Regions from separate parts of the Lactococcus sp. S47 genome, predicted to be linked through region 1. Evidence: riboswitches for the same ligand, from Rfam matches in the RefSeq annotation. Region 1 holds a riboswitch; each other region holds the start of a gene.
The links. A riboswitch is a leader RNA that binds a small molecule or an ion and turns the genes downstream of it on or off. The one in region 1 is predicted to bind magnesium.
Positions count from the first base shown of each region.

Region 2: another riboswitch for magnesium. It lies ahead of IAE52_RS00250 (FtsW/RodA/SpoVE family cell cycle protein); the one in region 1 lies ahead of IAE52_RS06105 (ABC transporter permease subunit).
Region 3: another riboswitch for magnesium. It lies ahead of mgtA (magnesium-translocating P-type ATPase); the one in region 1 lies ahead of IAE52_RS06105 (ABC transporter permease subunit).

Region 1 covers NZ_JACVUB010000004.1:229,147-239,923, reverse strand. Annotated here, with positions in the region: gene IAE52_RS06135 (NADH-dependent flavin oxidoreductase) at 1-926, shown strand, start outside; gene IAE52_RS06130 (DUF1440 domain-containing protein) at 1,098-1,637, shown strand; gene IAE52_RS06125 (hypothetical protein) at 1,908-2,066, shown strand; gene IAE52_RS06120 (CPBP family intramembrane glutamic endopeptidase) at 2,285-2,926, shown strand; gene IAE52_RS06115 (LCP family protein) at 3,014-4,162, opposite strand; gene IAE52_RS06110 (ABC transporter ATP-binding protein) at 4,191-4,988, opposite strand; gene IAE52_RS06105 (ABC transporter permease subunit) at 5,006-6,763, opposite strand; M-box (ykoK) riboswitch at 6,820-6,989, opposite strand; gene arcC (carbamate kinase) at 7,109-8,062, opposite strand; gene aguA (agmatine deiminase) at 8,087-9,187, opposite strand; gene IAE52_RS06090 (APC family permease) at 9,198-10,559, opposite strand; gene ptcA (putrescine carbamoyltransferase) at 10,575-10,777, opposite strand, start outside.
Region 2 covers NZ_JACVUB010000001.1:50,040-60,816, reverse strand. Annotated here, with positions in the region: gene IAE52_RS00295 (TVP38/TMEM64 family protein) at 1-84, opposite strand, end outside; gene IAE52_RS00290 (CvfD/Ygs/GSP13 family RNA-binding post-transcriptional regulator) at 81-512, opposite strand; gene IAE52_RS00285 (peptidylprolyl isomerase) at 514-1,104, opposite strand; gene IAE52_RS00280 (Cof-type HAD-IIB family hydrolase) at 1,207-2,013, opposite strand; gene IAE52_RS00275 (response regulator transcription factor) at 2,084-2,713, opposite strand; gene IAE52_RS00270 (sensor histidine kinase) at 2,741-3,739, opposite strand; gene liaF (cell wall-active antibiotics response protein LiaF) at 3,736-4,365, opposite strand; gene rpsN (30S ribosomal protein S14) at 4,531-4,800, opposite strand; gene IAE52_RS00255 (LCP family protein) at 4,898-6,196, opposite strand; gene IAE52_RS00250 (FtsW/RodA/SpoVE family cell cycle protein) at 6,227-7,426, opposite strand; M-box (ykoK) riboswitch at 7,807-7,968, opposite strand; gene IAE52_RS00245 (metal-sulfur cluster assembly factor) at 8,276-8,608, opposite strand; gene IAE52_RS00240 (YhgE/Pip domain-containing protein) at 8,794-10,777, opposite strand, start outside.
Region 3 covers NZ_JACVUB010000001.1:408,221-418,997, reverse strand. Annotated here, with positions in the region: gene thiE (thiamine phosphate synthase) at 1-388, shown strand, start outside; gene dltX (teichoic acid D-Ala incorporation-associated protein DltX) at 578-709, shown strand; gene dltA (D-alanine--poly(phosphoribitol) ligase subunit DltA) at 734-2,233, shown strand; gene dltB (D-alanyl-lipoteichoic acid biosynthesis protein DltB) at 2,233-3,456, shown strand; gene dltC (D-alanine--poly(phosphoribitol) ligase subunit DltC) at 3,498-3,737, shown strand; gene dltD (D-alanyl-lipoteichoic acid biosynthesis protein DltD) at 3,727-5,013, shown strand; M-box (ykoK) riboswitch at 5,075-5,235, shown strand; gene mgtA (magnesium-translocating P-type ATPase) at 5,492-8,224, shown strand; gene IAE52_RS01930 (metal-dependent transcriptional regulator) at 8,318-8,971, shown strand; gene metE (5-methyltetrahydropteroyltriglutamate--homocysteine S-methyltransferase) at 9,127-10,777, shown strand, end outside.

The DNA of each region.
Region 1 (10,777 bases):
CTCATCTTGAAGGACTACGAAAAACTGCACAGGCTCTAAAAAAAGATGGAAATAAAGCTATTCTTCAAATTCATCATGCTGGGCGAGCCGCTGTAGGACGTCATGTTAATGGATTAGATGTGGTGGCTCCTTCTGCTATCGATTTTTCTTTCTTAGATTACCCTGTTCGTGAACTCACACTAACAGAGATTGATGATATTATTCTTGATTTTGGTAAAGCCACAAAACGGGCAATTGATGCCGGCTTTGACGGTGTTGAAATTCATGGTGCCAATCATTATTTAATTCAACAATTTTTCTCAAAACTTTCTAATCTTCGCACAGATAAATGGGGGGGTTCACTGGAAAATCGAATGGCCTTTCCGCTAGCTGTTGTTAAAGAAGTAAAAGCAATCGTTGATGAATATGCTCCTAAAGACTTTATCATCGGTTACCGTATTTCTCCTGAAGAACTTCATGGAAAAAATGTTGGCTATGATTATAAAGAAGCTCTCTCACTTATCTCTGAAGTAATTAAATATGAACTTGATTATATCCATCTTTCATTATGGGCAGGATACAATTCTAAACCTGAAAATAGCGAAAAATCTTATGCTGAACTTTTTAGAGAAATCTTAGATGATAAAACAAAACTTCTTATTGTCGGTGGTATTTTTGGGGAGGATACAGCGACTGATGCGATTGAAAACTATGCTGATTTAATTGCTGTTGCTCGTGGAACTTTGATTGACCCTAACTTTGCTAAAAAAGTTACTGAAGGAAAAGGGGACACAATTCTTCATAAGATTAGTCCGGAAACAGTTGAGTATTCTCACTTAACTCCTGGATTACTTGAAGCCTTTAGCCGTGAAGATTCTCTTGGCTTACCTCCTTTACCCGGAGGCGAATCAATCAGGACTTTGCATACAGGAAAGTACGATATATAATTATTTCCTCACAGAAATTTCTGTGGGGATTTTTAAATATCTAGTAGCAATTTTTTTACTTCCTTTGTTTACAATTTTGGAAGATAGCATCAAAAACACTGAATCCTCTGGTATTTTTGAATTACATTTAACTTTTTGTTAGAATAGAGGACATAAGAAAGGAGTATTAATATGTTCTCATTAAGAAAACCAATTGCTTCTCTAAAAGAAATTATTCTCAAAAGCATTTGGTTCGGATTTATTTCAGGTATGATTTCTGGAATGGTTAAAATTGGTTGGGAAGCAATTCTTCCGCCACGAACTATTGCTCGTAATTTAACCAACCCTCCACAACATATGATGGAACAGTTTGGTGTGCCATCTTCTCTCACCCACTCATACATTTTATATTCTCAAGATCAAAAAGTATTTTGGTTCTCTTTGATTCTTCACTTTAGTTTTTCAATTTTCTTTGCTGCATTATTTATTTTTATAGCGCAATACTGGAAAGCTATCACTTTATGGCAAGGTGCTGCTTATGGTATTGTAATATGGATTATCTGGCATATTATCTTAATGCCAGCTATGGGAACAGTTCCTGCTCCTTGGAACCAACCTTTCGACGAACACTTTTCTGAGTTCTTTGGACATATTGTTTGGGCCTGGGCCATTGCAGCTTGCACCTACTATTTAATAGCTAAAGATAAAAAAGGACACTTAGAAAATATTTAATATAGTAGAAGGATTATTCCTTCTTTTTTATTTTTTTTAGTTCTTTTTCAGAAAAATATTGCCCTGTTTATCTCTAAAAGGATTGGATTAACAGATATTTTATCAAAATATCATAAACCTGATTTTAAATTTCAATCTAAGGGCAAATACTTTATTACCTATTAATTTTCTCGTATATTGCAAATACTTTGTTTTTGTGTTAAACTGAACTTGGAATTTCGTTGTGATTGTTATAGTCCCTTTCGTTAAAAAAAGAAAGGAGAATGTATTATGATGACATACACTAACAAAAATAAATTTTTTGAGTATAGTATTCAACTTGATACTTCAAAAAATGTGTTTCAAGCTTTTTTGGCTAACAAACCTCAAATTTTTGGTATTGGTAATACAATTGAAGAAGCAACACACAATTTAGAAAAAATAGTATAGGAGAATAAGTCAATGGATGAACATCCCTCACCGTAAAAGTATCTACTTTAGGATATAGAGTAGGTGCTTTTTTTGTTGTCAAATTTTTTCAAATACACTTTTAAGCTACCTATTTTTATCCATTGTTTATATTCCTTAAAAAATTTTTATTCATGTTATACTTATTTAAATAGCTTTATTAGGCTTGTCAATCTATCTAAATTTTGGAGGTTTCTCTTTTGAAAAAACTTTTTACCGCACCTATGAGCAAATCAGCAGTTCCTCTATCACTGATTTTACTATTAGCTGGGTTTTTAGCATTATCTTTTGGGCTGCCAGTTATTGCTCCTTTTTCCTTAGCTATTGCTGGATTTATCAGCCTTTACATTCTTTTTGGAAAAAAGGGAATTTCTTACACTTTTTCTAAACCTCAAAAAATAGTGAGTACTTATTTTGCTGGACTTATAGGTGCTTATATTTTTGCTGGAGTTGGCATTCTAATTACTAAAATACTATTAGGAAGTTCTCCAAATTCTAATCCAGTAGCAGATGGAATGACTATTTTTGGACTTCTTAAGACAATTCCTATGCTTTTAGGTGAAGAGTTAATTACTATAATTTTACTTATAATTATCGCAAACTTATTAGGTGGAACACGCAAAGCTTTAATTGTTGCGGTTATCATATCCACTTTAATATTCGGATTTCTACATTTACCTACTTACGACTGGAATTTTGCCCAAGTTATTTTTATTATTGCAGCCGCAAGAATTCCCTTTACCCTTGCCTCTTTAAGGAGCGACTCCTTGTATACAGGTTTACTTATTCATATTACCTATGATTGGATTATTTTTATCCTCGTAATCCTATCACATCACTAATTCATTCTGTGATTGCCCTTCTAATTGTAAATATTTTATTAAGTAATTAAGATAAATAGCTCCTATGATAGGGGCTATTTATCTTAATTACTTAATAAAACCATTTGAAGTCTTAATATTAGGCAGAGGACCAGTAGTTGTATTACCGCTTGTCCCAATATATGTATTTCCATTCGTTGAAGTATCTTCTTGTGCTTCAGCTTCTGGATTCTGGACTGTATAGTCACTTTGATAAAGATAGTCACCATTTGTATGGAAGGAATATCCATTGTTATCAGTCTCATTTTTACGATCTAATTCGAGAGAGACTCTTAATTTATGACTGACAAATTTGATACTATCTTTATAGAGTTCTACCATACTTCTTCCTTGGTTACTGAAAGTTCTCCAATCAAAAGTTAATTGTTGTTTAGAGTAATTACTAAAAGTTAAAGCGTTAGAAATAAGCTCTTTAATATCTTTTGGTGTGATATCAGTCTGAATATTATCATCTAAAGAATCAATAATAGAATATAAATTAGTGAAAGAAGTCATTGATTTTAACTTTTCCTCAACTGCTGAAATTACCTTTTGTTGCCTGAAACCTCTCATAATATCTGTATCTACATGTCGTTCTCTAGCATATGAAAGAGCCTTGGCACCATCTAAGTGTTGCTTACCTGAATTAAACTTTATAGACTCAATACCACTTTCATCAGTACCCATAAATGACTTTTCAACATCAATATCAATTCCACCTATAGCATCAATAAGCTTAATAAATGAATTGAAATTAAAAACACAATAATGATCAATAGGAATATTAAAAGTTTTTTCTACCGTGTTAACTGAAGCCGAAGGTCCTCCATAAGTATAGGCAGCTTCTATCCGTTGCATACCTTTGTATGATTTTGAATCAATTTGAACAAAACTATCGCGAGGGATACTACAAAAAGTTGTCGTTTTTGTTTTTTTGTTAATTGTAATAATCATCATCGCATCCGTTCGCGTCGTTCCCAAATTTCTCTCTTGAGTATTATCTAAACCCATGATCAAAAATGACTCTGTATCTTTATGTTTCTCAGATTTATAGTTATTATCAACTTTATGATAACCCTTGTCTAATATATTATTTAAGCGATGATTGGCCATAGCGATATACCCGAATACTCCAACTGCTATTATTATTACTAGAGATATGAGAAATCCGACCATTTTTTTTATTTTATTATTTCTTTTTCTCCTATGTGGAATCATATTAATTTTTCTTCCTTTCTTTTACCTACTAAAAATTTTTATTAACCTTAAGTTCTGTCATGACTACCATCTCATTAGTAATTTCTTCAACAATACTTGAGATACTACTTATAGTTCTTTGATTTCTTGGGATATCAATGTTGTAAACTTTCGCAATCCTCCCTGGATTTGAATCTAACAATATAATCCTATCAGACATCTGCACTGCTTGTTCTATATCGTGCGTAATCATTACAATTGATTTTGTGACAATTTGTTGACTTAACCACATACTTATTAGTTGATCTGACAGCTGTTTGGATGTTACAACATCTAAAGCAGAAAAAGGTTCATCAAGTAATAATAATGTAGGTTCTGCGGCTAAAGCTCTAGCAAATCCTACTCTTTGTTTCATTCCGCCAGAAATTTCTCTTGGATATGATTTTTCATTGCCCTCTAGCCCAATCATTTTTATTAGTTTTTTTACTCTATCATTAATTTCATTTTTAGATATTTTCAAATTATTATCTATGCCAAATGAAACATTTTTATAAACATTTAACCATGGGAATAGAGCAAAATTCTGAAAAACCATACTAATGTTTGGATCCGGTTCTTTAATCTTTTTTCCTTCAAAGATGATTTCTCCATGACTTGGATGAACAAGACCAGCTAAACTTCTCAATAATGTCGATTTCCCTGCTCCTGATTGTCCAATAAGACTTACAAATTCTCCTTCCTTTACGGTAAAGTTTATGTCTTTCAGAACTTGTATATATTTCTTTGATCTTTCTACTCCATAATCTTTGCAGAGTGAAGTTACTTTTATTAAATTTTTCTTTTCCATTCTTATTTCCTCCCTTTTTAATAATGGAATTTTTCTCTAGCATATTTGTAAAGTGGTTGCCAAACGAATATAATACACAATCCTACTACAGCACACATCGCCAAAGTACCAAGTGCTGATTTATCTTTAATTCCATCATTCACAGCAATATATTGCCCTAAGCCAGTAACATTTATTGTTTCTTTACCCCACTGTAGGCTTTCCGCTGCTATATCTGCATTCCATGCTGCTCCCGCAGCATTTATGATAGCTGTTATCAAGTACGGAAACATTGATGGAATGAGATAGCGAGTCCACCACTTAAACTTGGATAATGGAAAAATTTTTGTGACTTCTTTTATATCATCTGGTATTGCTAAATACCCAGCAATAACATTGAAAAAGTAATACCATTGACAACCAACCATGATTAGCGGCAAAATCCACCACTCAAGTTGCTTATACCCTAAACTAATAAAAATTACTATGAATGGAGTATATACGTTTGAAGGAATCGATCCAACAACTTGTCCAATTGGTTGGATAAAGCTTAAACGTCTTTTGTTACTTGCAACCCAAACCCCAAGAGGTGTAAAAATCGCTGCTGCTATAAGCATTGCTAATACTACCCTCAATGTAGTTAAAAGCATTAAGTGAGGGATTATTGAAAAATCTTCATGAGGTAAGAATCTATAAAGTTTAATAGCAGAGATAACAACCGCATACCCTAAAAGGATATACCAAATGATTGAAATATATTTCTTAACTTTTCCTAGATATTTAAAAATAAGATTTATCCTAAGAATATACCAAACTCTAGGTAACTTAAAAATCCAGAAATCTTTTATTTTTTGAATCCATTTCATTAATATTTTTCCAAAATTAGATGCTTTTACTAAATTGTATACAATTGATTTTGGAGGATTACCTTGAGTTGTTCCTTCATCATAACGATAATAATAAGTAGCTTTAACCAAAGGTTGAAAAACTAAGAAATTTAGTATGACGACATTAATAATTAAAGCAATAACAGCGAAACCACAAGCTTTAAAGTCTGCGCGATCTAATGCAACTTGAATATAAGAGCCAATTCCTGGCAAAATTAAAGTTTCAGACTTAGGGATTGCGACGGTAACCTGTTCACTTGCAACAATGGCAAACCATGCTGCTGACTGAGATATGACAAGATTCCATAGTAGGCCTGGAATTGAATATACAAATTCAAGACGCCAAAATTTTTCCCAAGCACTATATCGAAATTGTGATGTTACTTCTTTCAAATCTTTGGGAACTACTTCCATTATTTGGTAAAGTGACAACATGATGTTCCATGCTTGTCCAGTAAATACTGCAAAAATGGCAAGCGCTTCAGCTCCCATTACATTACCTGGATATAATCCAAGTAAAAATGCAGTAGTGAATGTCATGAAACCTAATAAAGGAACTGATTCTAAGAAATTGACCATCGGCAAAATAATTCTTCTTGCAGTTTTAAACTTAATTGCCAATACACCACAAATAACAGAGAATAAAATTGACCACATCATTCCTACAATCATGCGAAACATTGTTCGCATTGAAAAATACGCAAGGTTTCCAATAGATAAAAAATCGTGCATTTTCTTGACATCATCCACTGAACTTTGAGACGGTAACGATGAAAGGGGTTGGTTAATAGTTATTTGTGTCACAATAAGAATAAATGCAAACAAACAAATAATACCAATTAAAATAAAATCACCCATAATAGATTTTACTTTTGGTTGTTTTGTATCAAGATATTTTCTTCTTGACATAAAAAGCCTCCTTTTCATATAAAGGGAGGCTCTCAAAATCAATAGATTATTAGTCTATTTAATCACGACATTTGAGTTTTGGCTTTCTGAGACGTAAGAAATGATATTTCTAGTTATCTTGGAAAAGCCTTGATTCGACTAGTCCTGCTTTACCCATTATTGTCTCTCGACAGTTTTGAGCGATAACCTATGTTCTTCAGAGTAACCTCACCTAATATGATTAGTTTTTATTTACTACAAAAAAAGTATAGCACTAGCTATACTTTTTGTCAAATTAAAATGGGTAACCTACTTAAATTCTTTTTATTTCAAATTTTAAATAAATTATTTTGAAAAATACTTTTTTTAAACTAAATCGGGTACAATCCGTGTTCCTGCCCCACTTTTAACAAAGTTTTCCACATTTTCAAGTGAAGTAATCGTGGCTTGCTTACCAGTATTTTCGACAAAAGCGACAGCTGCTGCCACTTTTGGTTTCATAGAACCTGCCGCAAAATAACCTTCTTCTAGATATTGACGCATTTCGCTAACTGGTACAACTCCTAGAGCTTTTTGATTAGGTTTCCCAAAATTTAAAAAGACATCACCGACAGAGGTAAAAATAACTAGTTCATCAGCATCAACAAGTTCTGCTAATTTTGCTGCCGAAAAATCTTTATCAATTACCGCTTCGACTCCTTGATACCCCTTATTTTTTTCAATAACTGGAATTCCTCCGCCACCAGATACTGTAACCAAAGCTGATGATTCTAACAATGGTTTAATTGCGTTAGCTTCAACAATTTTGAGAGGTAAAGGTGAAGGAACTACTCTTCGGTAACCTCGTCCAGAATCCTCAATCAATTTCCAATCAGGATATTGAGTCTGAATATTTTTAGCCTCTTCTTGGCTATAAAAAGGTCCAATAGGTTTTGTCGGATTTTTAAAAGCCTCATCATTAGCATCAACTACTGTTCTTGTCACTACAGAAACAAATGGAACATCAGACATTCCATTATTAGCAAGAGCTTCTGTAAAAGCTTGTGCCATCCAATAACCGATTTGCCCTTGAGTCATAGCAACAGCTGTATCAAGTGGCATTGCCGGATTTTTAACTGAATTACTTTCAAGTTGTTGCAAAAGTAAATTACCAACTTGGGGGCCATTTCCATGAGTGACGACCATTTCAACATCATTGTCTTTTATTAAAGGCATTAATTGTGCGGCAGTCTTATTAAGTGCCATAGATTGTGCTTGCGCTGTAGGGTCGCTAGTTAAAATAGCATTCCCCCCTAGAGCAACTACAATACGTTTTGCCATTTTCTGTTAAATCCTCTCTACTCCTTATTTGGCTTTAGGTTGTTGTTGAGTAATACAATGGATATTTCCTCCACCATAAACTACTTCAACAGTGTTCACGCCAACTATTTCGCGGTCTGGAAACATCTCTTGAACTTGTTTTAATGCTAGAGCATCATTTTCATCACCGTATTGTGGTACGATAACTCCTTTGTTTGTAATCAAGAAATTCATATATGAAGCAATACAAATATCTCCATCTTCACGTGGCATTGTTCCTTCAACTGTATCAATTCTAAATTGTTTTTTAATCGTTACATTTTTAGCTGGACAAGTCAATTTATGAACTTTGAGTTGACGTCCTTTAGCATCTGTCATTTGGCTCAAGCGTTTATAGGCATCTTGTGCTGCTTCATAAAAAGGTGACTTCTCATCCTCAGTATAAATGCATGCAACTTCCCCTGGTGCTACGAAGCAAGCAACATCATCCACGTGACCGTTTGTTTCTTCTGGGTCAATTCCATCCCCAAGCCAAAGAATTTTTTCAGCATTCAAATGTTCTTTAAGTTTATTTTCAATGTCCTCTTTGCTCATGTGAGGATTGCGTCCTTCAGATAAAAGGCACATTTCAGTAGTCAAAACTGTTCCTTGACCGTCAACATGGAACGAACCTCCTTCAAGAACAAAATCATCTGTCCGATAAGAGTCAACACGTTCTAATTCACAAACTTTTTGTGCCACTAGATCATCTTGATCCCAAGGAAAATATAGACCATCAACAAGTCCACCCCAAGCGTTAAAAGTCCAGTCATTTGCTCGAAGTTCGCCCTTATCATTAATTACAAAACTTGGCCCACAGTCACGAACCCACGAGTCGTTGTTAGAAACTTCAAGCACACGAACGTCAGCGGGTAATTGATATCGAGCATTTTGATATTGGGATTGTGAAACTAACATTGTTACTGGTGTAAATCTACTAATTGCTTTAGCAACATTAGTAAAGGCAATCTGAACAGGTTTTGCTCCATCACGCCAGTTATCTGGACGTTCGGGCCAGATCATAAAAATTTGATCTTGAGCTTCAAATTCACCAGGCATCCGAAAACCATCTTCTTTTGGTGTTGTACCAATAATACGTTTTGCCATTTTTTCTCTCCTATTTTTTTATTTTTTTAAATTTAATAATTAATTCACCAATCACAATAAAAATAATTGCGCCAATTGTAATCGGTAATTGTTCTGTTAATGATGCCTTATCATATTGCAAGGGTATGGCTGTAAAAATTAATGATATGATAATAATAATCATTGGTAAGGCCATATATACTTTCAAGATTCCGTCACTACCACTCACTTTAAATGGACGTGGAGTCTCAGGGTCAATCTTGCGCAATTTATAAAAAGCAGGGAAGACCGGAATATAACTCAATAAAAATAGTACTAAATTTAGTGAGAAGAATGACCAGAACAAATCTTGGTTGGGTAATAATGGGGCAATCACAACAATAAATGTCGCTACAATCCCATTCATCAAAGCTGCCCCCCAAGAAATTCCATTAGAAGCACGTCTTTTTGAGAAGAATTTAGGCATATCACCATTATCAGCAGCATAACTAGCAATATTATTAACCCCTTGTGACCAAGAAACCATATTACCCACTAAAGTCAGCATAAACAAGAAAGCGATTAAACTAATGAACCAACCTGTCGGTGTACCCAGCATCACTTGGAAACTATCTACCAATCCCGAACTTGTCGATAATTTATCGGTTGGAATAGCAACACCGATCCCAAAGGCCGAAAACATATAAATCGCTGCAATTACGATCCCACCAATGATGATTGATTGTGGGATTTGTTTCTTAGGATTTTCCATACTGTCAGCAAAAGTACAAATGACTTCAAACCCCAGTAAGTTAAAAATGATTACTGAGATAAATGATAGACTATGCAAATCAAAACTTGGAAGTAATGATGCTAAAGTATAATGATTTGCTACTCCCTTAGTCAAAGCTGAATAAACTCCTAAGCCTCCTAATGCTAATGCTAAGAATACCTTAATTACTGCGCCGCCATTTAAAATCCAAACGCTATCACTTACTGGATATAAACTAATCAAAACAATAACCCAGATGAAAATTAATTCAATTAATAGTGAAATACCTGTATTTAATTGAAAGCCAAACATTGTATGCAATAAATCAGGACAAAGTACAGCAAGTGAAGCCATCCATAATGGGAAGTTTACCCAATAAAACCATGAAGCACGCGCTCCCCAACGATGACCAAAGGCTTTTGTAATCCAATCATACAGCCCACCCTCACCAGTATAAGTTGTTCCAAGTTCAGATGTAATTAGACCATAAGGTAAGAGAAAAGCAACGATGAGAACAATCCACCAAAAGAACTGCGAGTTACCAATAGCAGCAACCGGTGCTGCTGCTTCGGCAACAAAAACAACACAAATGACAGAAAGAATAGCACTAAACAGACTAAATTTTTTCTTTCCATTTTCCATAAATGATACACTTTCTTATTTGGCTAAGTAAGCCTCTAACTCAGCCTTAGCTTTGGCTTGTGCTTTCAAATCATAAGGATTTTTTTCAGCATAATCGGACATCAACCAAACAAGGAGGGCACGAATTGAAGTCAAGCGATTTTCGGCTTCGTCAAAACAAATTGAGTTTGGACCATCAATAACCGCATCAACAACTTCTTCACCTCTTGAAGCTGGAA
Region 2 (10,777 bases), on a different contig from region 1:
GCCACCAACAATTGTCGCAACAAAGCCTAGAATAGTAATTAAATTAAAAACTCGTTTGATATATCTTAATACGTTATCATTCAAAGAAAATCCTCACTTTGGGCATTTTTTTTGGCTTTAAGGTAGGCTTCATTTTCTTCAATCCAACCTGGCAAATAATTAGCAAGGGTTTTAAAGCCAATTTTATCCCGAGAATCAGTAAAATGTTTTTTTCGGTAAATATGGTGAACTTGCGGATTTTTTTCCAGACTGCGAATTGACAGGCTAATTTTGCCATTATATTCGTCAATATCAATGATTTGTGCCATCACTTTTTGGCCAATTTTAGCAATATCATGAATACTTTTGACATAACCAGATTGAATTTCAGAAATATGAATCAATCCTTTTTGTTCAATTTTTTCTTTATTCGATGAATTATCCAGGTAAAATTTTACAAATGCACCATAATCTTGCATTCCAATAATTTCAACCTCAACAATATCACCGATTTTAGGACTTTTCTTTTCCATATTATGGCTCGATAATCTCAACTGATTCAATAACGACATCATCGACTGGTTTATCTTGCGCACCTACACGAACAGCTGCAATTTCATCGAGTACTTTATAGCTTTCTTCATCAACCAATTGACCAAAGACAGTGTGACGGCCATCAAGATGAGGAGTTCCGCCGCCAGTATATGTTTCAGCTACTTCTTCAGGCCACCCTCCTTGGATAAGTGAATCTTTAGGATAAGGCAAGTTTTTATTTTGAACAATGAAAAATTGACTTCCGTTTGTATTAGGTCCAGCATTGGCCATTGACAAAGCTCCCCGAAGATTAAAGAGGTCCATTGAGAACTCATCTTCAAATTTTTCTCCGTAGATTGAAGAACCTCCCATACCAGTTCCTGTTGGGTCTCCTCCTTGAACCATGAAATCTTTGATGATACGGTGGAAAATTACTCCATCATAATACCCCTCTTTGCTAAGTTCAATAAAGTTTTTTACGGTTTTTGGAGCAAGACTATCAAATAATTTTACAGTCATTTTTCCATGATTTGTATTGATAATTGCTGTAGTACCTTTGTAGTTTTCAAGTTCAAGTTGTGGGTAAGTCATATTTTTTAGTTAGTATTTTTATTTCTAAAAATACCTTCCTTTCTTTTTATAAGTTAATAAATTTCTGTCAGTAATTTTTACTGACAGTTTTTACTGATAGCTTTAATCAATAATTTTTAAGGCTTGTAAGGCTTTTAGAATTCCATCATTTTCAACAGAATCAGTAATGTAATCTGCTTTTTCTAAAATTTCAGGATGTGAAACCTTCATAGCTACTGACAGACCGGCAAAATCAAAGAGTTCACGGTCATTAAGTCCATCACCAAAGTTCATCATGTTCTCAGCTTTCAGACCAAGTTCTTGTAAAACTTTTTGACAGCCGATTGCTTTAGAACCTTCCATTGGAACAATATCTGAACTGTTTGGATGCCAACGAACCAAACGAATTTTATCGGATAAAGTTTCTGGTAATTCTAATTGGTCATCATGGTCAGAAATTGTCAACATTTGATAAATTTCATTTGTTTTATAATAATTGGGATTTTCTTCCAATTCAGAATAAACTGGACCAATTGCATCACTAGCAATTTTATCCCATTTTGAAATTTTCAAACTATCCGCAGCTACAAAAGAATATCCACTTTGTTCATTTTTCAGCCAAGTGATAATTTCTTCAATTAATTCCTTCGAAAAAGTATTTTTATATAATACTTCTCCTGTTTGTGCATTTTCAACATAGGCACCATTGATTGCTACATAGAAATCTGGTTTTAATGCCCGAACTTCTGGAACAACTCCGAAAAGATTTCTTCCCGTTGCAATTCCTGTCATAATCCCTTTTTCACGAAGTTTATGAAAGACTTCAGTAATTGATTCAGGCATGAAAGCTGAATCTTTGACCCTCAAAGTATCATCAATATCAAAAAAAATGATTTTTATTTTTGGGGCTTTTTCTAATTTTTTTTCCATCTTTTTTTCACTTTAATTTTATTTGTACAAACTTAATTATATCATATTTCTAACTTGTTTTTCCTCAGGTTTAAACTAAGTGATGTTGAATGGCATAAATTGTTGCTTGAGTTCGGTCTGACACTTCAAGCTTATTAAAAATATTAGAAACATGAGTTTTGACCGTTTTTAAACTGATAAAAAGTTCATCAGCAATTTCTTGATTAGAAAGTCCCGTCGCAAGTACTTTTAATACTTCTAATTCTCTTTTTGATAAATCATCATATAATTCATGTTTTCGATGTTTTTGTTGAGCAATCTTTTCCTTGACAGCATCGGAAAGGACATCTTCTCCATTGGCAACTTTTCTGATTGCAGATGCAATATCAGCGGCTTGTGATGTTTTAAGAATATAACCTTTAGCTCCAGCAGCTAAAGCTGGAAAAACTTTTTCGTCATCAATAAAACTGGTTAGAATTAAAATTTTTCGTTCTGGATTTTTGGCTAAAATCTTTTGCGTTGCTCCAATTCCATCAAGTCGATCCATCACTAAATCCATGAGAATAACATCAGGGTCAAGCATTTCAGTTTTTAAAAATCCTGACTCGCCATCGGCAGCTTCACCAACCACTTCGATATCGGGTTGAATATTCATGAAACTTGATAAACCTAGTCGCACCATCTGGTGGTCATCAACAATTAAAAGTTTAATTTTTTCCATTTTGTTCTTTCTAAATACGCATCATTTTTAAAGGCTCGGCTTCGCTTTAGGGATAATGATTTCAACAGTTGTCCCCGCACCTGGTGCCGAGATTACTTTGGCATCTCCGCCGATTAATAAAGCACGTTCTTTGATATTGGCTAAACCGTAACTGGCTGTCTTATCACTAGTAGAAACATCAAAACCAACTCCATCATCAGCAATTTTCAAGAAAATGTTTCCAAGTGATTCTCTTAAAGAAACTTCAATGTGCTCGGCTTGCGAATGACGCAAAGTATTCGATAAAATCTCTTGAGCCATTCGAAATAAATTGTCCTCAACATTACTCGTCGCTTCAATGTCAGCCAATTTAACCGTAATATTTGCTGAAATTTTCGCTTGGAGCTCGTCTGTCAGTGCTGACAGCCCTTCTGCTAAACTCTTACCATCTAATTCTACTGGTCTAAGATGTAGTAAGAGTGCTCGCATTTCATTTTGTGCAGAATGGAGCACTTTTAAAACCAATTGTGTCTGTGTTTCGATTTGTTCTTTAGTCAAATTTTGTGTCGAACCAGCAACAGAAGATAAAATCATTGTCGCTGCAAAAAGTTCTTGACTGACAGAATCATGAAGTTCACGTGAAATTCTTTTACGCTCTAATTCAATAATTTCAGCTTTGTCAGCAGATTTTTGCTTAGATAATTCTTGGAGTTCAGCTGACATATTCATAATTTTATCATGAACAGCTTGTAATTCAGGAGATTCAGGTTGTTGATTTTCTTCTAAAAGTTTAATATCATCTTGAAATTTTTGTTGAATAGCCATATTTTCAATATGATTAAAAAGGGTAAAAATCAGCGCAAGTAATCCTGCAACTGATATAAATATCCATAAACCATAGAAATTATCTCGAAGTTCCCTAATAATATTAGCGGTATTTAGTCCCCCTAAAGTTTGACCACTATTCATCATTATAAATAGAAGAAGATACATAATAAGGATGATACTAAAAACTGCTAAAAAGGTTGTGAAAAGTGATTTTTTCATCCTCTAATCACCTCAATATTTCCTGAATCAACCCGGATATTGATTTTAATTCGTTTTTCCGCCTGATCTAAATTTTCACTAAAATAACGAACATTTCCCGCATTAATTTGTGCTGCCTCATTGAAAATCTTTACAAGCCCAGCATTTGTTGTTAAATCAAGCGAAACTCCTACGTCCTCAGGAACAATAATTTTTGTATTACCTGTCATTTTTTTAATAGAAAGACTATTTCCAGAAGGTTTAAAAGTAACATCATCAAGATCAATGATATCATTTTGATTTTCATTCATGATTGACTCAGATTCATCTTGAGAAATATCTTCGTAAGAAAAATTTCTTACTCCTCCTTCTCGTGGATTATTTTTCCAAAAAACGATGCAAGCAATCGTAGGGAAGATAATTGCTAACCAGAACCATCCAACTGTGAAGAGAATCATTACCGATATTGCCCAAAAAATGAAACTGATGATACGTAACACACGCGCACGCGAACGAGTCGCCAAGATAGTAAAGAGAATAGCTAAAGCTAGAACTACCCACATACGCGGTGTACTAATCACATGAAAAATCAATCCTAATACAATAAAAATTTCTATAATAAAGATTGCTTTCAATTTTTTATTCATAAATCTATTGTACCAAAAAAAAGCTTACTTTTTCTCGGACTTAAGACTTAAATTTTACTTAAGAAAAATAGAGAAAAAATACTCCATTCATTAAGATGAAGTATTCTTTAAATTACATAATAAAAATATTTTTATCATATCCCATAAGATTGTTCAAAAAGGTTTCTACCAGCTTGACTTCTTAACCCCTGGAATCTTACCTTCATGCGCCAATTTTCTAAAATTAACTCGTGACATACCAAATTTTCGCATGTAGGCTCTGGGTCTTCCGTCAATTCGATCTCGCATTTTCATTCGATTGGGATGAGAATCTTTAGGAAGTTTTCGGAGAGCTTCATAATTTTTTGCTTTCTTAAGTTCCTGTCTAAGCTCTTGATATTGAGCAACTAATTTTTGTTGCTTTTTAAATTTAGCAATTTTTGATTTCTTCGCCAAAATATTATCCTTTCATTTATTAATTTAGTTAACCAGTTAAGTATATCCTATAAATAAAACAATGTCAACTGGTTAACATTATTTTATTATCTCTATTTTAATTAGCGGCTAAAGCTCCTCCTTGACTTGAAACATAATCTTGGGCATTCTCCTTATTTATTTTTACTAGACTCCCTTTAGTATCCACTCCATAAGTCTCACTTTTTTCACCTTTGATAGTTACCGTCGCAGAAGGCATATAATATTGGTCAATTTGACTTCCAAAATAGTTTTCATAAGTAATGACACTTTGATCAAGCTTATCAGTGACAGACTCATCATTTGCTTGTCTCATTATATTTTGAATAGCCAAATCCACATTTTCTGGTATGAATTCATAACTTCCACCATCCACCATTTGACTTACCCCTTGATATTGAACAGAAACTACCTTATTAAGACAATCTTTATAAGCCATAAGTGCGGTCAAATTAGCAAGATTTATAGAAATGTTAGTTTTAAAATCTGATGAAATATCATTTAAAAATGATTGATATTTAAAAACACTATTAAGACTAAGCATCTTGTTCATTAATTCAGTCATAACTTCTCGTTGATGAGCGGCGCGTCCATAATTCCCATTGGCTAACGTATCTCTATCTCGAGCAAAAACTAAAGCTTGTTCTCCGTTGATGAGCTGCTTAGGATTTCCTGAAAGATAAGGAACATAAGCTTTATATTCAGGTTCTGTATTTGAGATATAAATCGCTCCACTATCTACAATTTTATCTGAACCAGGCAAAGTTATTTTACCTGAATCAGTCCCTTGATAGACATCTGAGCCATTAGTATCATTGACAACTTCTACTCCCCCAACATCATTCACAAGATTTACTAAACCGTCCATATTAACAATCATAAAATTATTAAGATTAAGCCCTACTTGATTACCAATGGTTTTCATGGCATAAGTGACAGCAGATGATAACCCACCATTATTAAATCCTAAAGGATAAGCAGCATTCATTTTTTGAGTAGATTGAATTTTTCCAGATGCATCTTCAATATTCGTCATCGTATCTCGTTCCACTGAAATAATAGTGGTTGTTTTTGTCCGAGGATTCAATGTTAAAATAATTTGAGAATCTGAATTTCCATTCCATGAATCTGCACCCCCCCGACTATTATCACCAGTATCCACTCCCATGAGCAAGATAGTTAGTGGTTTTTTTGCAGATATACTAGAACTTTTTATTTTTGTATTTACATGAGTTTTCGTTAATGTTTTCTCTGCTTGAACATAGATAACCGCACTAACTGCCACGACTAAAATAACAAAAAGGGACATAAAACGAACAAAATATACTTTTTTAGACCTTTTTATTTTTTTCTTTTGTCTAATTTCTTTTCTTTTCATATCAAGAATACTTCTTTCTTTTATTAAAAATTATAACTTACTTAAACTCTTTAATTTTTCGTCAGCCGAGCTATTCAAAACCAGTCCTACTGCCAAAGTTGAAATTAAAAATGATGATCCACCTTGTGATAAAAAGGGAAAGGTGACACCTGTTTCTGGAACCAAACCAATTGCTCCACCTAAATTGACAAAAACTTGTATCAACAAAAAAGATGAACAACCAATTGAAATCATTGAATTAAATGGATCTTTTGCCCGCATCCCCACCAAAAGCATTCGGGTAATCATGAAAAAAATGACAGCTAGGATTATAATTCCACCAATGATTCCCAATTCTTCTACTATTACTGAAAATATAAAATCTGTATGAGCTTCAGGCAAAAATCCTTGTTTTTCAATCGAATTCCCCAGTCCTCTTCCAAACCAGCCACCATCTACAATCGCATAATATGAATTAGCAAGTTGATGACCCGAAGAAGCCAAGTCAGTAAAAGGATTAACGAATGCTTTAAATCGAGCATTAATATAAGATCCTGGAATCAAATCGCCTCCACTGATAAAAAGAAAGAGCAAAAAACTAAGACTAATCGTAAGCAACATCTTCCCATAACCTGAAAACCATCGCCAAGAAATTCCACTTGCACCAATCATTATCAAGGCTAAGAGCCCAATAATTGCTGTATTTCCTAAATTAGGCATACTGAGTTCCACTATCATTAGTAAGATAATCGGAAATCGCCATCCCCCTACAACTTTTTTTATGAGATTGTTACCCTTAAAAATTGCTTGAATATCATTTTTCTCAATCTCTTCTTGTCTGTTAGAAAAGATAGAAGCAAGAAACCAAACTGTAAAAAGTTTTGCAAATTCAACCGGCTGAATAGTTCCAATCCCTGGTAAGGGAATCCATCCATGCGCTCCATTCGCTGATGTATTAGGACCCACCCTTGAATAAATCATCAGCAAGATAATAATTAGAAAAATTATTTTTAAAATCTTTTCATTTTTTATAATTCTTAATTTTACTCGATAAATAATAATTAAAGCCACAAAACTTATAATTATAAAGACTCCTTGAGAAATTGCCAATCGATAAGGAGATAGTCCTCGGTTAATTTGATAGGGGACAGTTGCTGAAAACACCATGAGTAAGCCAACAGCTGAAAGAATCAAATAAGGAATCAAAATAGATAAATCTAAAAAACTATTTTTTGTAATTTTTTTATCCATAAATGAATCCCCCTTCGTTAATTTTCCAAATGAACGACAAGAGTATTTCTAGTTGCAAATCAATGAATAACTTTTTCTTTCTTATTTTCTTATTTTTTATTGTTGTATGAATTAATATTTTTGTCATCGGCTTGTACCTCAATTTCTGATTTATAGTAGATTTTGATTGTACAGCTCCAACTCAGAGAACTAGATTAGATTGAAGTGATAAAAATGCTTGTCCACTTTTATGCTATCTTTCTTCCTATAGCTCCCAGGGTCTGAGCCACTGTTATTCTGTGCTTCCATTTTCACCACCTCCTTTTTTATAAAAAAATTGCCTACGCCGGTTGAACGTAGACAAGGTATGATTTCAAAAAGATACACTATCAAGTGAACTAAAGTACCCAGTATCGTTCAAGCTTTAGCTCCGCAGGGCGATGTTGTTGCACTATTTCACGCCTTCTTTTTTCGACGTGAACTGTTGGCCCTCTCATCGTGTCTCCACGACTCTGCGGCAGCAACCCGTATCCCTGTGGTAGCCTCACCTACCGATGGTTAGAAAATCTCTAACCAAAATTGCTTAAATTAAATTTTCAAAATATTTCCTAAGCAAAAAAATTATAACACGACCTATACTTTTAGTCAAATAACAAATGCATTACCTAAATTAAATGTTTTTTTATTGGTTTAAACCTCTTGTTATGACTAAGTTTTTAGAAATTAGAACTAAGAAAAAAATATTATTTTTTAAAATAAAATACCAAAGATTAAAATATACAGACAAAAAGCTTATAATTGAATAATGAATTTCGTTAATAAATAAAAAAACTCCCTAGTCAATGCTGACTAAGGAGTTTTTTATTATATTTATCGAATTCCTAAAGCAATACGGGCATAACGACTCATTTTATCAACTGTCCATGCTGGATACCAAACCAAGTTCACCTTGATTTCACCAACTTCTGGCACTTCTTTCAAAGCATCATGAATTTGTTCAGTCAAAAGGTCCGCCAAAGGGCAACCCATTGTTGTCAATGTCATTTTAATTTCTGTAAATCCGTTATCTTCAAAGCTAATTTCATAAACTAATCCGAGGTTGATAATATCAATCCCAAGCTCTGGGTCAATGACGTTTTCAAGGGCAGAGAGAATTTTGTCCTTGATTTCATTCACTTGCTCTTCTGTGTATTTATCTGCCATTTTATCTCCTTAGGCTGTCATAAAAAGCAAAACTTTAAAAGTTGAACGAATGTGCTTTCTAGGACAAATCCAAATTGTCAAATTCTTTTTACAGCTTTATTTTACCAAATTTATTTTAAAATTTCTAGATAAAAAATTACTGACAGAAAAAATTTATTCATAAAATTTTCTGTCAGTAATTTATTTTATGCAAAACGTGAGAATTTCTTGAAGAAACTCAACATGAAAGTAAAGAGAGCGATAATAACCACAAATAGAATTGCTTCTGGTAAAATTGCTCCATTCAAACCAATGGTTTCGCGTAACATTTTTAAACCATAAGTCATTGGTAACCAAGGACTGATGACTTGATATATTTTAGGCGCAAGTTGTAAGGGGTAAGTTCCTGCACTCGTCGCCAGTTGTAGAACTAAGACTACAATCATAAGGAATTCACCAATCTTACCTAGAGCCGTTAAGAAGAAAGTATTGATTGCCATGTAAGCGAAGCTGATTAAAAGTACTGACAACAACATTTCCCACAAATGATTTGGTCTCAATCCAAGAAGAGCAACTGCTCCCCAGACGATGATTCCTTGTAAAAGTGCTACCAAACCATTTGTACCAATTTTCGCCAACATAAATTCGCGACCAGATTTCCATTTTTCACCTGAGAAACCAATTCCAATCACAACATTTGTCGCAAGGGCACCAATAAAGAGAGCAACATTAATCATGTATGGTGTCATTCCTGCACCATTTTCTGGTACATTGTCATGGTCAGTATGTTTAAGTTTCAACGGTGCAGCTACTTTTTTAGCATTTTCATTAGAATTATTAGTTGCTGAGAGAGTATCATCTGCTTTGGTTAACGCTGTTGACAAGTTATTAGCCCCTGTATTTAGCGTTCCCAAACCACTTGTTAAACTTGAACCTCCATTTGCCAATTGTTGTGAACCAGAGGAAATTTGTTGAGCACCCCCTGCCAATTGATTTGAACCTGAAGTTAAAGTTGAACCATTCGCTTGTAATTGTGACAATCCAGAAACTAATTGCATTGTCCCGCTTTGTAAATCTTTTGATTTACTTGCTAATTGTTGAGCGCCAGCGTTTGCTTGATTAACTCCGTCAGCATATTGGGCAAAACCAGAAGTTAATTTTCGACTTCCAGAAGTTAACTGGTCATTAAAATTCGTCAAACCAGCATTTAACTGATTGATACCAGGAATAAATTTTGTGTTTACATTAGTGTTTACTTCGTTCAGACCACCTGAAAGGTCAGCAATTATTTGACTTGCGCCTGGAACTAATGTTTTAAGATCAGCAATTTTTCCAAACATTGGTAGTAGACTTGTAAGACTGTCTTGGACTCCTTTAATATTCTTATTTAAAGATAGTAAATCGGTTTGAACTGCTCCAGCACCAACAGAATTATCTAGTGCATTTCTTATATCTGTTTTCTGACTTTCGCTTAAAGTTTTAAAAGTCTCAGTACTTTCAACTGCTGCCTTAGAGGCTACCACTTGATCATTAGCTAGATTTGTGACCGTAGCTCCAAGACCTTCCAAGTTATTTTGGATATTGGCAGCCAAATTTGGGTCAATCGTATTTTTTTGTAACTCCTGATTTAATTCAGTAAGACCATTTTGTACAGCACTAATTTTTTGCTGTTGAGTTTCGGATAAAGTTGTTTTTTGAGCCATTTGACTTAAGCCTTCGGATAGTTGTTGCACACCCGATTGTAATTGACTCACCGCTTCTGACCCTTGAGAAATTTGTGAAATTCCTGCTGACAGCTCTTTTGATTTATCAGCCAGTGTTTGTGTACCTGCTGCTAATTGTTGCGTTCCACTGACAAATTGGTCAGCACCAGAAGAAAGTTGTTGCCCACCATTGGCAGCTTGATTCACTCCTGATACATATTTATTTAAGCCTGAATTCAAATTATTTGCGCCGTCAGTAAAAGTTAAACTTGATGAAGATAAAGTATTCAAATTACTACTTAATTCTTTTGAACCATTCAATGCTGACGAAGTTCCATCAGCCAATTTATTTGAACCGTCAGAAGCTTCTTTCATTCCTGACTTCATATCACCAAGTTTAGCGAAAATTTCTTTGGTGTAAGTTTCTGTGATATTTTTAGAAACCTCTGATTTCAGCTGATTCATCGCACTTTCGCTCATTTTTGAT
Region 3 (10,777 bases), on a different contig from region 1:
GTCAGCTGACGGGATTCATGTCGGACAAGACGATGATTCTGTCAGTAAAATTCGCGAGCTGATTGGCCAAGAAATGTGGGTAGGACTTTCTGTCAGTAATGATATGGAATTAGAAAGCGCTCAAAAAAGTGGAGCTGACTATTTGGGAATTGGTCCAATTTATCCAACAAATAGCAAGTCCGACGCAGCAGAACCAATTGGGATTGACCATTTAAGAAAAATGCTTGAGCATAATCAATTACCAACTGTTGGAATTGGTGGAATTACTGAAAATTCACTGACAGAGCTTTCAAAAATTGGTTTGGATGGAGTTGCGGTAATTTCTTTGCTGACAGAATCCGAAAATTACAAAAATATGGTTCAAAAAATTAAGCAAAATATTAGATGAAAAAGATGTTGTACCCTTAAAAATACAACAAAACAAAATGATTCCGTTTTCTTTTTATTATATAAATTAAACTTACACAAATGTAAGTTTTTTTTCTTTAATAAATGTTATAATCAGAGTCATAAATGATATGAGATTAACTGAGTATTTTAAAAACCTCTTATTACTTTATATTTAAAAGGAGTTCCAATGGACAAGAAAAAAGAAATTCGTCTATTTTTGGCTAAAACAGTATTTTACTTTATAATTATTTTAATTCTGCTCTATCTTTATTCCTACAGTCATACTGGCGGAGCACACTTTATCTATAACGAATTTTAGAGAGAATTATCGAAGGAGTTAATTATGAAATTATTAGAACAAATTTTTGAAATTGCAAAAAAAGAACCAGACCTTATTGTACTTGCCGAGCGTGAGCAGAAATTTACTTACCGTCAATTATTTGCCGCGGTTTCACATATCTCAGAACAAATCAATGAACGCAATTTAAATCAGCGTCCAATCTTGATTTTCGGTAAAAACGATTTTATCACTTTAGCAGCCATGCTTGCGACAAATTTAACTGGTCACGCTTATATTCCTGTTGATGCTCACACACCATTTGAGCGGACAGAAATGATTAAATCAGCGGCAAAACCAGCGGCGGTACTCACTACAGTTGAGCTGTCAGCAGATTTTGAAGCACTTTTTACTGACAGAATTTCTCTTGAACTTACTGACCAGATTTTGACTGACAAACTTCCAGCACTTGATTTTTCTAAAGCTGTTTCTGGAAATGACAGCAATTATATTATTTATACTTCTGGAACAACAGGAGTACCAAAAGGTGTTGAAGTCAGTCATGATAATCTTGTGACTTTCACCAATTGGATGAACAATGATTTTATGAAAATTGAAAATAATCAAATCTTGTCACAAGCCCTTTACAGCTTTGATTTATCAATTTTCAGCTTGTATCCAAGTCTTACAACTGGCGGAACATTAATTTCACTCTCACGTGACGAAACAACCAACTTCAAATTACTTTTTGAACGTTTGAACAAAACGGTCATTAATACTTGGATTTCAACACCATCATTTGTTGATATTTGCTTATTGGACCCTTCGTTCACTGAGAAAGAACACCCTCAATTAGTTCAATTTATTTTCTGCGGTGAAGAATTAACAAAGAAAACAGCAGAAAAATTACTGACAGCTTTTCCGTCAGCAAATATATACAATACCTATGGTCCAACAGAAGCAACAGGAGCCATTTCGTCAGTAAAAATCACGAAAGAATTACTGACAGAAAATGATCGTGTCCCAATTGGTTTTGCCAAACCAGGTGTTGACTTAAAAATTATGGATAAGGAAATCATCATTGTTGGTGATTCGGTAGCCAAAGGTTACTTTGAAAATCCAGAAAAAACTGAGCAAGCCTTTTTCACAGTCGACGGAAAACCCGCTTATCATACAGGAGATGCCGGTTCAATTTCGGCTGACGGAATGCTCCGTTACCAAGGACGAATTGATTTTCAAGTTAAATTTAATGGATTCCGTATTGAACTTCAAGATATTGAAGCCAATATTCAAAACTTAAAAGAGATTGAAAAAGCGGTAGTCTTACCGAAAACGAATGACCAGCATAAAGTCACCGCATTAATCGCTTATTTAGAAACAGAAAAAACATTTGAAGACCGTGCAGCCGAACGCGCCTTCACAAAAGAACTCAAATCTGAACTTTCAAAAACAATTATGGATTACATGATGCCAACTAAGTTTGTTTATCTTAAAAAGTTCCCATTGAATCAAAATGGCAAAGTTGACCGCAAGGCACTCGCCCAAAAAGAGCGAGGTGACAACTAGTGCAACCCTATTCAACACCCTTTTACTTCGTGATTTTAGGACTTGCTTTAATTCCTATCGTTATTGCCCAGCTTCTGGGCAAAAAACTCATGTGGTATCAAGTCCTATTGACCATCGCTTTTCTTTGGCTGACATTTTCGGGAACAGTGACAATTTGGGCATTAATCGGCTTCGGAGTCTTCCAGACCATCATTGTAAAATTCTATGAGTGGTATCGAGTAAAACAAAACAAGAATCAGAGTTTTGTTTTCTACCTCATCATTCTGCTCTCTATTTTGCCATTAGTGATTGTCAAAGTGCATCCTCTGTTCAATCCAGGACCTGGACCAGGTTCAATTCTTGGATTCTTAGGAATCTCTTACATCAGTTTTAAGACAGTAGCCATGATTATGGAAATACGAGACGGACTTATTAAAGCCGTTCCTCTTAAAGAATTTCTATATTTCCTCTATTTCTATCCAACGATTTCATCAGGACCAATTGACCGATTCCGACGTTTTGTTAAAGAACTAAAAGCGCCAGTTGTCACTGAAAAATACCTTGATTTATTAAATAAAGGTGTCTTTAGAATTTTCCAAGGTTTCCTTTATAAATTCATCATCGGATACTTGATTGACCAATATTGGCTACATGGCATTGCAATCTCTGCAACGATACACCCAAGCTTCTTGAACGTTTCATCATCAATGTATGCTTACGGACTCTATCTATTCTTTGATTTTGCTGGCTACTCACTCTTTGCTATTGGTGTCAGCAATTTAATGGGATATGACCTCCCACACAACTTTAACAAACCTTTCCTAGCTAAAAATATTCATGACTTTTGGCAAAGATGGCACATGACTTTGAGTTTTTGGTTCCGTGACTTTGTATTCATGAGATTAGTGAAAACATTCATGGTTAAAAAATGGTCGAAAAATATGATAACCATCTCAAATGTTGGTTACCTCGCAAATATGTTACTCATGGGATTCTGGCATGGTTTAACTTGGTATTACATCCTTTATGGTTTCTACCACGCTATGTTAATGATTGGGTATGACGCATGGAAACGTCTGAAGAAACGTAAAAACTGGAAAATTCCAGATAATAAATGGACAAGTGCTATAAGTATTTTCATTACATTTAATCTAGTATTTATCAGTTTCCTTATTTTCTCAGGAATACCAAATCATATCATTATGCACTGCATAGATCCACATTTCCCACTTCCTAACTTCTAAAAGGCGTTAGGCATATCATAAAAAACATTAGGAGAAACAAAATGAAAGAACAAATTTTTGATATTATCGAAACCGTATCAGGCACAGACGAATTCCGTGAAGACTTAGACATGGATTTATTTGAAGAAGGAATTCTTGATTCAATGAGAGCCATCATGCTCATTGTTGAATTAGAAGGCGCTTTTGATATCAGTCTTCCACCATCAGAAATGGACCGTGAAGATTGGAATACAGCAAATAAAATAGCAGCACGCGTTCAGGAAAAAAAGGATGAAAATTAAAATTTTTAGAGCCATTGGCCCATTAATTGCAGCTTTAGCCCTTGTTGGCTTACTGATATTTCTCCCAATAAATGTTGGTATGAAATACTCAAAAGACCAACTTGTTAAATTTGCTCAATCACCACTAAATACTCCAAGCTTTACAGGCTATTCAATTAAAAAACAAGCCTATTCAGACCCCGAGTTTTTACCAGTTCTTGGTTCATCAGAAATGGAACATGTGGATTCTTTTCACCCAAGTGCCTATTTCAAAAAATACAATTCTGGTTTTACGCCATTCTTAGTAGGACAACCAGGAACAACTACTTTAACCCACTTTTTCTACATGAACTCTGTGGCAAATGAGTTAAAAAATCGTAAAATTGTTTTTGTCATTAGTCCACAATGGTTTTCAAAACAAGGAATTGTTGAAAGTGAATTGAAAAACTTTGTATCCAAAGGTGAGATTTACGGTTGGTTAAAAGAAGCAAACCCTAAAGCAGATACCACCACCCAACTTGCAAAACATTTATTAAGATTTAGATCGCTTAAATCTGAAGAGACGATTTATAATTCTCTTGGACGTCTAGCAGATAAAAAACCACTGACCGCTCTACAAAAAATGACTGTGGCGACCAATCTTCAGTTTTGGCGAAAAGAAGATTTACTCTTCTCAAGTGTTTCACAATTCACAGCACAACCTCTTGGACTTACACCAAAAATTAATAAGTTTGCTAAAGAATTACCCAATGATCCAACCTCTGAAAACTTAGAAAAATTGGCAGTTGACCAAGGAAAAGATAGTTCAAATAACAATCCTTTCCAAATCAATAATAAAGTTTGGGATAAGAAAATAAAATCTAAATATAAACATCTAGAAAATTACAAAAAACATGTTTCCTATTTAGAAAGTCCAGAGTATCAAGATTTCCAACAGCTCTTAAATGTGTTTGCCAAAAATAATAATGATGTTTTATTTGTTATTCAACCAGTAAATGGCTCATGGTCATCTTACACTGGAGTATCAAAAGCAACACTCGAAAATTTCAGCTCTAAAATTAAAACACAATTGCGCAGTCAAGGCTTTTATCAAATTGCTGACTTAACAGATATGTATAACACGCCTTATGCCTCTGGTGATACTGTTCACTTTGGTACTAAAGGTTGGTTAGCCACAGACAAAGCGATTGAAAAATTCATGAAGACACCAAGCAAGGTCAACTATCATATTGATAATTCGTTATTTTTATCAAAAGATTGGGCAATGAATGGTGCAACAGAGTCTATAGTAAATTAAAAATAAAAAAGATTGACAAAAAAGAATATGTCAGTTATAATAATAAAGGTTATGTCTATGACATAATCGTCGGTAGGTGAGGCTACCGCAGGGATACGGGTTGCTGCCGCAGAGTCGTGGAGACACGATGAGAGGGCTAACAGTTCACGTCGACAAACAAGGCGTGAAATAGTGCAACAACATTGCCCTGCGGAGCTAAAGCTTGAACGATAGCTTGTAACTGATTCGCTCTATAGTAGTGGTATCTTTTTTGGAATTATTCCCTTGCCTACGTTTAAGTTTTGTAGGCAAGGTTTTTTATATTTAAAAAGGAGGTGAAAACGGAAATGGAATCCCAGAGTATTAATAGTCCCGAGCCTGATAGGCCGCAGATAATTAACGTGATAAGAGCAGCTTTCCGTTTTTATCACCTTCTTTAAAGTGCCTAACGTTTGGGACTGTACACACAAAAATATTATAGAATATGAGGTACAGACCAATGAAAAAAATTAGAAAAACACTCGAAAACACAAAAAGAGCTACAACATTTGTAGATAACAATGAAATAAATGCAAGATTAGAATTTGCAAAAACTTCTACAAAAGAGGAGCTATTTCAAAAATTTAAAACATCAAATAAAGGATTAAGTGAAGAACAAGTAGAAATCTCTCGTGAACAATATGGAGATAATACGATTACGCGTGGTAAAAAAACTTCACTTATTAAACGGCTTTATCAAGCGTTCATCAATCCTTTTACCATTATATTGTTTGTCTTAGCATTAGTTTCAGCTTTTACGGATATTATCTTAGCAGCTCCTGGTGAGAAAAATCCCCAAGGACTCATTATCATTACTACAATGGTTTTAATCTCAGGAATTCTGCGTTTCGTTCAAGAGACTAGAAGTGGAAATGCTGCTGAGAATCTCTTAAAAATGATTACGACGACGACAAACGTTCATAGATTAGAATCAGGAAGTCAAGAGATTCCTATTGAAGAAGTTCTCGTAGGCGATATTATCCATCTATCAGCTGGAGACATGGTTCCAGCAGACCTTAGGATTATTCAAGCAAAAGACTTATTTATCAGCCAAGCCTCTTTAACTGGTGAAAGCGAACCAGTAGAAAAACTAGATTTAGCTACTGATGAAAAAGATGATTCAATCACAGAGTCAGTAAACCTAGCCTTCATGGGTTCAAATGTCATTTCTGGTAGTGCTTATGGAGTTGTAATTGCAACTGGAGATGCGACCATTTTTGGTGAAATGGCAAAAAGTGTAACCGAAGACTCAACTAAAACAACTTTTGAAAAAGGCGTTAACTCAGTTTCATGGGTCCTTATTCGCTTTATGTTAGTTATGGTTCCATTTGTCTTATTGATCAATGGTTTCACTAAAGGTGATTGGATGGAAGCCGCACTATTTGCTTTAGCAGTTGCTGTTGGTTTAACACCAGAAATGTTACCAATGATTGTGACAACTTGCCTAGCAAAAGGTGCAGTCACAATGTCAAAAGAAAAAACAATCATCAAGAACCTAAATTCTATTCAAAATCTAGGTTCAATGAATATTCTCTGTACTGATAAAACTGGAACATTAACACAAGATAAAGTAGTATTAATGCGTCATTTAGATATTCATGGGCAAGAAAATATTCGAGTATTAAGACATGGATTTTTGAATAGTTACTACCAAACTGGTTTAAAGAATTTAATGGATTTGGCAATTATCGAAGGAGCCGAAGCCAAGCAAGATAAAAATCCTGAACTGGGTGGTCTAAGTAGTAAATATACAAAAGTTGATGAAATTCCTTTTGATTTTGAAAGACGTCGGATGAGTGTTGTAGTAAAAAGCAATACTAATGGAGCGACTTCAAAAACTCAAATGATTACTAAAGGTGCAGCTGAAGAAATGTTAGACATCTGTACTTTGGTTGAAGATAAGAAAAATGTTGTTCCTTTAACTCCTGAACTCAGAGCATACATTCTGAAAAAAGTTGATGAACTTAACGAAGAAGGAATGCGCGTGATTTTAGTCGCTCAAAAAACAAATCCTTCACCAGTAGATACATTCTCGGTTCAAGATGAATCTGAAATGGTGTTAATGGGTTATCTTGCCTTTCTTGATCCACCCAAAGAATCTACAGCAAAAGCAATCAAAGCACTCAATAAATATGGGGTATCAGTTAAAATCTTGACTGGTGATAACGATAAAGTTACTCGTTCAGTTTGCAAACAAGTAGGACTTCCAGTTGATAAAACTATTTTAGGTTCTGATATCGACCAATTAGATGATAATGAATTGGCAAAGGTTGCCAAGGAAGCTTCTGTTTTTGCTAAGTTATCACCTCAACAAAAAGCCAGAATAGTAACAACACTTAGAAATTCAGGCAATAGTGTCGGCTATATGGGAGATGGTATTAATGACGCAGCAGCAATGAAATCATCTGACGTTGGAATTTCAGTAGATAGTGCTGTAGATATTGCCAAAGAGTCAGCTGATGTAATTTTGTTAGAAAAAGATTTAATGGTTCTTGAAAAAGGAATTATTGAAGGAAGAAAAACCTATGCTAACATGATTAAGTATATAAAAATGACAGCAAGTTCTAACTTTGGTAATATGTTCTCAGTTCTAATCGCTAGTGCATTTTTACCATTTATTCCAATGTTATCTATTCATATTCTCTTACTTAATTTAATCTATGATTTCTCTTGTACCGCTATTCCTTGGGATAATGTCGATGAAGAATATTTGGTTGTTCCAAGAAAATGGGATGCAAGTTCTGTAAGTAAATTCATGTTGTGGATTGGCCCAACAAGTTCCGTATTCGATATTACAACTTATCTCCTAATGTTCTTTGTGATTTGTCCAGCAACATTTGGACCATTTAGCTCTCTTGTTCCTGGAAGTGCAGCATATATTGGATTTATCGCGCTCTTCCATACTGGTTGGTTTGTTGAATCAATGTGGACTCAAACCTTGGTTATCCATATGATTCGTACTCCTAAAATCCCATTTTTACAAAGTCGTGCTTCGGCTCCACTAACAATCTTAACTTTCATGGGAATCATTGGACTCACAATCATTCCATTCACAAGCTTTGGACATTCAATTGGTTTAATGGCTTTACCAATTAACTTTTTCCCATGGCTAATTTTAACAGTAGTGATGTATATGATGCTTGTCACCATATTTAAAAAAATATTTGTTTCAAAATACGGTGAATTACTTTAAATAAAAAATAAAAGTGGTGATAATTTATCCCACTTTTATTTTACTTTGGTATAGTCTATGCTATAATTAAATCAAGAAAAGTAAGGTAAAAAAATGAAAACATCAAAAAATGAACAAGACTATCTAAAAGCAATATATAGCCTAAAAAATGAAAATAATGGATCTGTTAGTATTAATGCCATTGCTCAAAAATTATCAGTATCATCACCAAGCGCCACTGAAATGATTAAACGATTAGCCAAAAAAGAACTTGTTATTCATAAACCTTATTATGGGGTATCACTTACAGACTTAGGAAATCACGAAGCGAGATTTATTTTAAAAAGTCATAGGGTCTGGGAAACTTTTCTTTTTGAGAAGGTTGGATATACAATGGAGGAAGTGCACGATGAAGCCGAAAATTTAGAACATGCTTCATCACCAAGGTTGATTGAATCTCTATATGTCCTGATGGGCTATCCAGCAACTGACCCTCACGGCTCAGAAATTCCTACAGAATCATTTTGGCTGAAAAATGAAGTGGAACTCACACTTGATGAAGCACAAGTTGATCAGACTTACCACGTTACTGCTATAGAAGAAGAAGGAAAAAACTTTTTCAAAAAATTAGAAATTTCTCTTCCACATCTTATTAAAGTAATCGATAAATTAGAAGATAAATCAATAATTATTAAAGAAGATCGAGAAAGTTCAATTGTAATCCCACCATTTTTACAATCTAAAATTCATCTCATGCATAGAAGATAAGATAAGATACACTAAAAGTCCAAGAAATTTATTTGGACTTTTTATTTTTGAGTTTTCATATAGTTTTAAACTATAGGTCATCATATTAAAAATGTATTATTAAAGTTTTATTAAATTTGATAAGATAGACCTATTAAAAATTGGAGACTATGACTATGAAAAAATCAATTATTGCTTTCCCACGTATCGGTTCAAACCGTGAATTAAAATTTGCTCTTGAAAAATATTTTCGTAAAGAAATTACAGAAGAAGAATTACAAACAGTAGCCAAAGAAATTCGGTTGGAAAATTGGAAAAGTCAAAAAGAAGCTGGGATTGACTCACCTATTTCCAATGACTTTTCTTTCTATGACCAAACCTTAGATTTATCAATTGCTCTTGGTGCAATTCCAGAGTCTTATAAAAATTTAGAATTAAATGAACTAGATACTTTATTTGCATTAGCGCGTGGTTTCCAAGATGAACAAAATGACGTAAAAGCAAGACCAATGAAAAAATGGTTTAATACAAACTATCATTATTTAGTTCCAGAAATTAACAAAGATACGATTATTAAAGCAAATTTTTCAAAATTATTAAATGAATATAAGGAAGCAAAATCTGCTGGATTTGAAACCAGACCAACAATTATTGGCCCATATACATTTTTAGTTTTAGCAGATTACAAGTCAGGAGCCACGAAAGATACAGTATTATATGATGTTATTGTAGCTTTTCAAACACTACTAAAAGAACTTAATCAACTAGGAGTAGAATGGTTACAGATTGAAGAACCAGCACTTGTTTTAGACCAAACTGAAGAAGAAAAAAAATTATTTGTGAGTATTTATGAAGAACTACTTAAGAGTAAAAACAACCTTAAGATACTTCTTCAAACATATTTTGGAGATGTTCGTGATAGCTATAAAGAAATAGTAAAGCTTGATTTTGATGGTATTGGTCTTGATTTTATAGAAGGAAGAGATTCTTTAACTCTTATTCAAAAATACGGTTTTCCCAAAGAGAAAATACTTTTTGCAGGACTAGTAAATGGAAAAAATATTTGGCGTAATAATTATCAAAAGACACTTGAGCTACTAACCGCTTTAGATGCAGTAGCAGATATCGTAATTAATACAAGCTGCTCTTTACAACATGTTCCGGTAACAGTTAAAAACGAAACTAAATTATCAAAAGAAATTCTTAAACACTTTTCATTTGCCACAGAAAAATTAAATGAAATTGATGAAATTTCCGATATTTATTTTAATAAAAACACTTCTTTTTTGAAGAAGAATATCGAACTTTTTGAAAATGAAAGAGTTCGTGAAAATACTAAACTTAAGCAAAAACTTGATAAATTAACAGAAAAAGACTTTACTAGACAACCGTCACTAGTGGAAAGACGAGCAAGTCAATCTCAATCGCTTAATTTACCACTTTTACCAACCACAACCATCGGTTCATTTCCTCAAACGGCAGAGGTGAGAAAAGTTCGGCTACAAAATAAGCGAGGAGAATTAAGCCAAGCAGATTATGACACATTCTTAGAAGAAAAAATAAAAGAATGTCTTAAACTCCAAGAAGATATTGGATTAGACGTTTTAGTTCATGGTGAATTTGAACGAAATGACATGGTAGAGTATTTTGGAGAAAAGTTAGAAGGTTATGTTTTTACTCAAAAAGCATGGGTTCAATCTTACGGAACACGTTGTGTCAAACCTCCAATCGTGTGGGCTGATGTCACTAGACCAAAATCTATGACCGTCCGTTGGTCAGCCTATGCTCAATCTCAAACATCTAAACCAGTAAAAGGAATGCTGACAG